DNA from 2 places in the Halomonas sp. McD50-4 genome. Region 2 is predicted to be linked to the other one. Evidence: predicted binding sites of a transcription regulator. Region 2 holds the regulator's gene; the other holds the start of a gene.
What was found. The regulator LexA, encoded in region 2, represses DNA repair genes until DNA is damaged. The targets are predictions, from matches to a motif close to TACTGTNTANNTANACAGTA.
Positions count from the first base shown of each region.

Region 1: a site for LexA is predicted at 1,929-1,948, ahead of dinB (DNA polymerase IV). Genes of this name have one in related genera too.

Region 1 is NZ_JAKRFG010000018.1:47,165-50,977, reverse strand. Features, by position in the region: gene MHM85_RS17085 (DNA-3-methyladenine glycosylase) at 1-110, opposite strand, end outside; gene MHM85_RS18445 (hypothetical protein) at 114-239, opposite strand; gene MHM85_RS17080 (YdiU family protein) at 310-1,788, shown strand; gene dinB (DNA polymerase IV) at 1,972-3,018, shown strand; gene MHM85_RS17070 (alpha/beta hydrolase) at 3,123-3,813, shown strand, end outside.
Region 2 is NZ_JAKRFG010000010.1:121,651-125,463, forward strand. Features, by position in the region: gene purU (formyltetrahydrofolate deformylase) at 1-552, shown strand, start outside; gene MHM85_RS13105 (energy-coupling factor ABC transporter permease) at 568-1,239, shown strand; gene lexA (transcriptional repressor LexA) at 1,277-1,951, opposite strand; gene MHM85_RS13115 (TetR/AcrR family transcriptional regulator) at 2,201-2,878, shown strand; gene MHM85_RS13120 (L,D-transpeptidase) at 2,856-3,371, shown strand; gene nagZ (beta-N-acetylhexosaminidase) at 3,456-3,813, shown strand, end outside.

The DNA of each region.
Region 1 (3,813 bases), on a different contig from region 2:
GTTCGCGGGGTTCTACGCCGGTGGGCGTGGCAGGCGGAATCTTCCGAGCCGCGGTAGGCCTCGGTTTCCACGATGCGCGCGGCCATCAGCTCGCCATCCAGCTGGCGCACCAGCTAACAGCCAAGCAGGTCTCGGGCCACTTCCAACGTATCGCGGTTGTAGAAACCCAGGGGCAGGGGCGTGAGCGCCTCTTGTTCTATCGGTGACTTAACAGGGGTTAACGCGTCTCTTTGCGGCATGCTATCGCCCATTACTTGAGTAAGCTGCTAGGGTATTCTTTAGGCCATTCATTGAAAAGCGGAGTTGCCCGTGCTGTCTTTCGAACATCAGTTCGCCACCTTGCCGGAACCCCTGTGGGTGGCGTGCCAGCCCACGCCCGTTGCCCAGCCCAGCCTGATCGCCTTCAACGATGCCTTGGGCGCGCAGCTAGGCATGCAAACGCGGCCCGACGACGCCACGCTGGCCCAGTGGTTCAGCGGTAACCAGCTACCGCCGAGTGCCGAGCCTAGAGCGTTGGGCTACGCCGGGCACCAGTTCGGTAACTTCGTGCCTCAGCTAGGCGATGGCCGCGCGCTGTTGTTGGGCGAAGTGGTGAACCAGCAGGGTGAGCGCCGTGATGTGCAGCTAAAAGGCAGCGGGCGCACGCCGTTTTCTCGCGGTGGCGACGGCCGTGCGCCCCTTGGCCCGGTGCTACGCGAATACCTGGTGAGCGAGTTCATGGCCGCCGTGGGCGTACCTACCACTCGCGCCTTGGCTGCCGTTTCAACCGGCGAACGCGTGGTGCGCCAAATGGCCGAGCCGGGAGCCGTGCTGACCCGCGTGGCCAGCAGCCATATTCGCGTGGGCACGTTCCAGTTTGCCGCCGTTCGCCGCGATGAAAGCGCGCTAAAAGCGCTGGCCGACCATGTGATTGCCCGCCACTACCCAGAGGCGGCCAATGCTGACGATCCGTACCTGGCGCTGTTGGAGGCGGTGACCGCCCGCCAAGCGGCGCTAGTGGCGCGTTGGATGAGCTTGGGCTTTATTCACGGCGTGATGAATACCGACAACTGCAGCATTGCCGGTGAAACCATCGATTACGGCCCCTGCGCGTTTATGGAGCAGTTCGACCCGCAGAAGGTGTATAGCTCCATTGACCAGGGCGGGCGCTACGCCTTCGACAATCAGCCTGGCATTGCCCAATGGAACCTGGCTCGTTTTGCCGAAACCCTGCTTCCGCTGATGCGCGTTGAGGGCGATGCTGCGGTAGAGCAAGCCACCGAGGTGCTACGCGGCTTTACCGCTCGTTTTGGCGCCGAGCAGCGCCGCCTGCATGCCGACAAGCTGGGCCTTGCCCCGGAAAGCGATCGCGCCGTGGCGCTGATGGAAGCGCTAGAGATCCAGATGCATCAAGGCCGCATGGACATGACCGCGACGTTCGACGCGTTGACGCACTATGCTCAAGTCTTGAGCGCGGACACGTCAGCCCACTCCCAAAAAGAGGCGCTGCTGGCGCTGACCACGCAGCCCGCTGGCCTGACCGCTTGGCTGGCCGACTGGGAAAACGCCCAGCAAGCGAGCCAGCAGAGTGAGCGTCTGGATGCCATGCGCCACGCCAACCCGGTGGTGATTCCCCGCAATCACCGCATTCAAGAGGTCATCGATGCGGCGGTAGAAGGCGATTTCGCGCCTTTCCACACGCTGCTCGCGGCGGTCACGCAGCCCTTTGATGAATCCGAAGAAGCGCGCCGCTTGGCCGCTCCGGCCACGGAAAGCGAGCAGGTGTTGCGCACCTTTTGTGGTACGTGATTTAGACCAGCGAGTATGGGCGGAAAACCCGTAGCGGGGGTCTTTCGCCAGGGATGGCGAAAGTAGCGTCCAGGGAGGGATTCACAGCGCCCCCGCCTAGGGTTTTGCTGCTCATCAGCGCTGTAGCACACCCTGTGATAAACTGTGCTTTTTTACAGGTAAGGGCGGAGGCAAGGTCGGCCTGTGCGCAAAATCATCCACTGCGACTGTGACTGCTTCTATGCGGCGGTAGAGATGCGCGATAACCCCGCGTTGACCAATATCCCCATTGCCATTGGCGGCAGTGTGGAGCAGCGCGGGGTGGTTGCCACCTGCAACTACCCGGCGCGTAAGTTCGGTATTCACTCCGCCATGCCTATGGCCCAGGCGCTCAAACGTTGCCCCCATCTCACGGTGATTCGGGGCGATATGGCGAAGTACAAAGATGTTGCCCGCCAGGTGTTTGCCATCTACCGCGATGTGACCGAGCTGATCGAGCCGCTGTCGCTGGATGAAGCCTTTCTGGATGTCTCGGAGGTCACGCTGTACCACGGCAGCGCTACCCGCATGGCCGAAGCCATTCGCCAGCGGGTGAGGCAAGAAGTGGGTATTACCGTTTCGGCGGGCGTGGCACCCAACAAGTTTCTCGCCAAGATCGCCAGCGACTGGCGCAAGCCCGATGGTCTCTTTGTCATCACGCCTGACGATATCGACGCCTTCGTGCAGCAGCTGCCGGTGAAAAAGATCCACGGCGTGGGGCCGCGGACCGCTGAAAAACTCGCCGAGCTGGGCATTCAGACCGGCGCGGATCTGCGCGCCCGGCCGTTGACCGAGCTGGTGGAACGCTTTGGCCGCTTTGGTCATCGGCTACACGAACTTAGCCACGGGCGCGATGAGCGCCCGGTCAAAACCCACCGCGAGCGCAAGTCGATCAGCACCGAGCAAACCTACTCCCAGGATTTACCCACCCTAGACGCCTGCCGCCAGCAGCTCCCCGAGCTGATCAGCGATTTAGAGCGCCGTTACGCTCGCCTAGACCCGGCCCCCGCCGTGCGCGGGGTGATGGTGAAAGTAAAGTTCAACGACTTCACCCAAACCACTGTCGAACACGCCGACCCCGCACCTAACCTGGAGCAGTTTGAGACACTGCTCAACGTGGGCTGGGCGAGGGGCGCACGCCCCGTGCGCCTGCTGGGCGTCGGCTACCGCTTGGCGGAAGAAACCGCTGCCCAGCAGCTCTCGCTGTTTTAATTAGCCGGTTAATCCTTGGATGGATTGACGAGGTTCGGTGCCCGCGTTAAAACAGACGTATGATAGATAGCGCCCCTTCCCGTTAGCCGACCCGCGAGCCTGCCATGCCTGCCGATGCCACCCAACGCCCCCGCTTAGTGTTTGCCCATGCCAATGGCTTTCCCGGCTTGAGCTACCGCAGCCTGTTAGACCCACTGGCAGAATCGTTCGATGTCCACCCGCTGGACCGCCTGGGCCACCACCCGGATTATCCAGTGAACCATAACTGGAGCAACTTGGTGGATGAATTGCTCAGTTACCTGCCCGAGACCGACGCGCCACTGCTGGGCGTGGGGCACTCGTTGGGCGGCACGCTGATGGCCATGGCTGCCGACAAGCAGCCGGAGCGTTTTCGCGGTGTGATCATGCTCGACCCGCCGCTGATGCTGGGGCCGGATGCCTGGGCGATGAAAGCGGCCAAGCGCTTTGGATTGATGGATCGCATCACACCGGCGGGTAAAACCAAAGGGCGTCGCAGCGTGTGGCCCAGCCGCGAGGCGATGGCGACCTCGCTGCGTCGCCGTGGTCTCTTCCGTCGCTTTACCCCCGAGGCACTCAACGACTACATTGAAGCAGGCACGCGACTACTGGACGACGGCAGCGCTGAGCTGACCTTCGACCCCAACATCGAGCTGGAGATTTTCCGCCACTTGCCGGATCACCTCTCCAAATTACCGCAGCGCGTGGGTGTGCCCATTCAACTGGTGGCGGGGCAGCAGTCGCACTTGATGACGCCGGGGCGGCTCAAGCGTATCG
Region 2 (3,813 bases):
GTCGACTTGCTGTATCGCTGGCAAGCAGGCGAGCTGGATTGCGATATCGTGGGCGTCATTTCTAACCATGACGATATGCGTTCACTCACGGAGTGGTACGGTATTCCCTATCATCACGTACCGGTCGATCCTACCAACAAGCAGCGGGCATTCGATCAAGTGCAAGAGCAGATAGATGCGGCCCGCGCCGACTGTGTGGTGCTGGCGCGCTACATGCAAATACTGCCGCCTTCCCTTTGCGAACGCTATGCGGGCCGAGTCATCAATATCCACCACAGTTTCCTGCCGTCGTTCGCGGGTGCCAAGCCGTATCATCAAGCTTATGAGCGCGGTGTGAAGCTGATCGGTGCGACCTGCCATTACGTCACCGAAGAGCTGGACGCGGGCCCGATCATCGAGCAGGACATACATCGGGTCAGCCATTGCCACACGCCGACCGATCTCGTTCGCTTCGGTCGCGACGTTGAAAAAGCGGTGTTGGCGCGTGGTTTACGCTGGCACTTGGAAGATCGTGTGCTCATTCACGGCAATAAAACGGTCGTCTTTAGTTAATCTACCGGGGGCGCTATGTCGTTTGCACAGAGCGTATTGGCACCATGGGCGCTGGTGATGACGTGGTTGTTGTCATTGGGCATGGTGGGCTGGTGCATTTGGCTGCGCCCTTGGCAACCGTTGCTCGAAGATAACGCGCTCCAACATCGATGGTTGGCCGCGACGCTTGTCGTCATGCTGTTTTGGCAGCTTCGCGCTCAAGCAGTGGATTGGTTGACGCTTCACCTAGTATTTACGGTGTTAATGACGCTGGTCTTTAAAATGCCGTTAGCGCTGCTGAGCAACGTAATGATCAACGCTGCCATGGTAGCGATTGGACGTAACGAGTGGAACCTTCTTGGGGCGAACGTACTGGTGACTGGCATCGTGCCTGCTATGGTGACAGGCATCGTGTGGCGTCTGGTGGATCGCCGCCTGCCGGATAATTTGATGGTGTTCTTATTCGCCTGCGGATTTTTCGGCGCAGCGCTGTCGACGTTAGGTGGCGGGCTTGTCGCGGTGGCGCTCATCATATTGGCGGGCACGGACCCTGAGGCCGTATATCTCGCTCAAGAGTATGCCCGCTTTTTACCGCTGCTGATGCCGTCGGAAGCCTTCATCACCGGGATGCTGCTCAGCATCTTGCTAGTCTACCACCCAAGTTGGGTGGCCACCTTCAATGACCACCGTTACATCGACTCACAGTAAATACACTTCGTGTAACGGGTCTGACCACGGCCTCAGTTCAGCCGAGCGCTTGTCCGTTTCCGCCCCGAATAACGCCGACGCCGACACCCTCGATATCCAGTTGCTGGGTGCGCAGATCGATCTCGATCGGTGGGAAGTCGGCATTCTCGGCGATCAACGTGACTTGATGGCCCTGGCGTTTAAAACGCTTGACCGTCACTTCGTCTTCTAACCGTGCTACGACGATCTGGCCATCGCGTACGCGATCAGTGCGATGAACGGCCAGAAGGTCGCCTTCCAAAATGCCGACATCTTTCATGGAGAGGCCGCGTACACGTAATAGGTAATCGGCTTTGGGCGTAAAATACTCGGCTGGAAGCGGGCAGTAGCGGTCTATGTGTTCGGCAGCCAAGATTGGACTACCGGCGGCAACTTCGCCAATCACGGGTAGCCCATTGGGTACAGGCTCGGAGGCGGCCGTTGTCGTTGCTGGCACTTCGCTAGGTTCCAGCGCCTCCTGGTTCGGTAGCCGAATTCCCCGCGACGTATTTCGAATGATGCGTATGGCGCCTTTACGCTCGAGCGCACGCAAATGCTCCTCGGCAGCATTTGGAGAGCGGAACCCCAGCGCCTTGGCGATTTCAGCGCGCGTTGGCGGGTACCCCAGGTCACCCATGGTTTTGACGATGAAATCAAATACGTGCTGCTGACGTGCTGTGAGTGGACGAGACATACCAAACTCCAAAACAGTGAAAAGACAGTAGCTACATGTCGGCTTAATCAGTATGTGTTTAAGTATACAGTATGTTGCTCTGTCCAGTACATGGTCCATGACCAACGCCAGTGTAAACGAGTGCTTTGAAAGCTAGGTAAAGAAGGTGCCGCCCATGGACCGTTGGCGAACTGGATAAGTGATTGAGCCTGTCAGACATATGTCATAGTATGCAACGTTGTTTAAAACACCTGTTTTTTGGAGGGCGAGATGGCCCAATCAGATACGGTAACGCGTATATTGGACACGGCAGAGGTGCTATTTGCAGAGCGAGGCTTTGCCGAGACGTCGCTGCGCAATATCACCAGCAAGGCACGCGTCAATTTGGCGGCCGTCAACTACCACTTTGGTTCCAAAAAAGCACTGATTCAAGCGGTGTTCGCCCGCTATCTCGATCCGTTTTCGGCACGTTTTCATACGGCACTGGATGAACTCGAGACGCGCCATCAAGGCCAACCGATTCCTTTGGAAGTGCTGCTTGAGACCATGGCGACCACGGTGTTGGCCGTCCCGGCAGAACGCAATAGCCTGAAAGTGTTCATGAGGCTCCTGGGCCTGGCGTATAGCCAGGCTCAGGGGCATTTAAGGCGTTATATTCAGCAGCAATATGGCGACGTGTTTACGCGCTTCACCGAGCTGGTGCGCCAAGCGACCCCAGACCTGCCGGACGCTGAGCGTTTCTGGCGGCTACACTTTATGTTGGGAACGGTGATATTCACGCTGTCAGGCTTGGATGCCCTTCGCGATATCGCCGCCAAGGATTACCAAGAACAGGTTACGGTGCGGGATCTGGTACGACGCCTGCGGCCCGTCGTGGTCGCCGCCATGAATGCGCCGTTGCCCGCCGCGGTTGAAGAGGGTCACCATGGAAACGCCCAAGCTAGCTGAGCTGCCGCCTACACACGGTGGTTGGATAGAGATCGATACCCAGCGTCAGAGACTCTGCTGGTGGCAAGGTAACGATATTCAGCATGAGTGTACGATTTCGACGGGGCTGGCAGGCGTTGGGCAGGAAGAGGGCAGCGGTCAAACGCCGCTTGGCTGGCACTACGTGCGCGCATCGATTGGCCAAGGCTGTCCCGATAACGCGGTATTTCGGGGTCGCCGGTGGACGGGCGAAGTCTATTCGCCAACTCTCGCGGCCAGCTTCCCCAAGCGTGACTGGATCCTGACGCGGATACTTTGGCTATGCGGTTTGGAGCGCGGCGTGAATCGCGGGAGAAACGTCGATTCCCAGCGGCGCTACATATACTTGCATGGCACCCCAGAGGATCAGCCCATGGGCACGCCAGCCTCACACGGTTGTATACGCGTGCGCAATCACGATTTACATTTCCTATTCGATCACGCCCAGCCCGGTACGCCGGTTTGGCTGCATTAAGCCCACCCACAGGACGTCGCGCCAGAATTTTGACACGCCAAGCGGTTAGTCTAGAATGGCGCCCTTTTTGTTGGACTCACCATCATGACGCAACCCATTGGCCCGGTCATGCTCGACCTTGAAGGGCCACAGTTAACCAACGCTGACAAGCGCCTGCTAAAAGATCCTGCCGTAGGCGGTGTGATTCTGTTTGCTCGTAACGTCGAAGACGCGTATCAGGTTCGCAAGCTGTGCGACAGTATTCGTCGTGTGAGAGGCGATTTGCTACTGGGGATCGACCAAGAGGGGGGGCGTGTCCAGCGAATCAAGCAGGGCGTTACCCGGCTACCCGCTATGGCGCGTCTGGGTGAGCTGTTCGCCAGCGATCCGGTCGCGGGTGTGAGCCTTGCCAAAGATACCGGTTGGCTGTTGGGCATGGAGATGGCCGCCTGCGGATTGGATA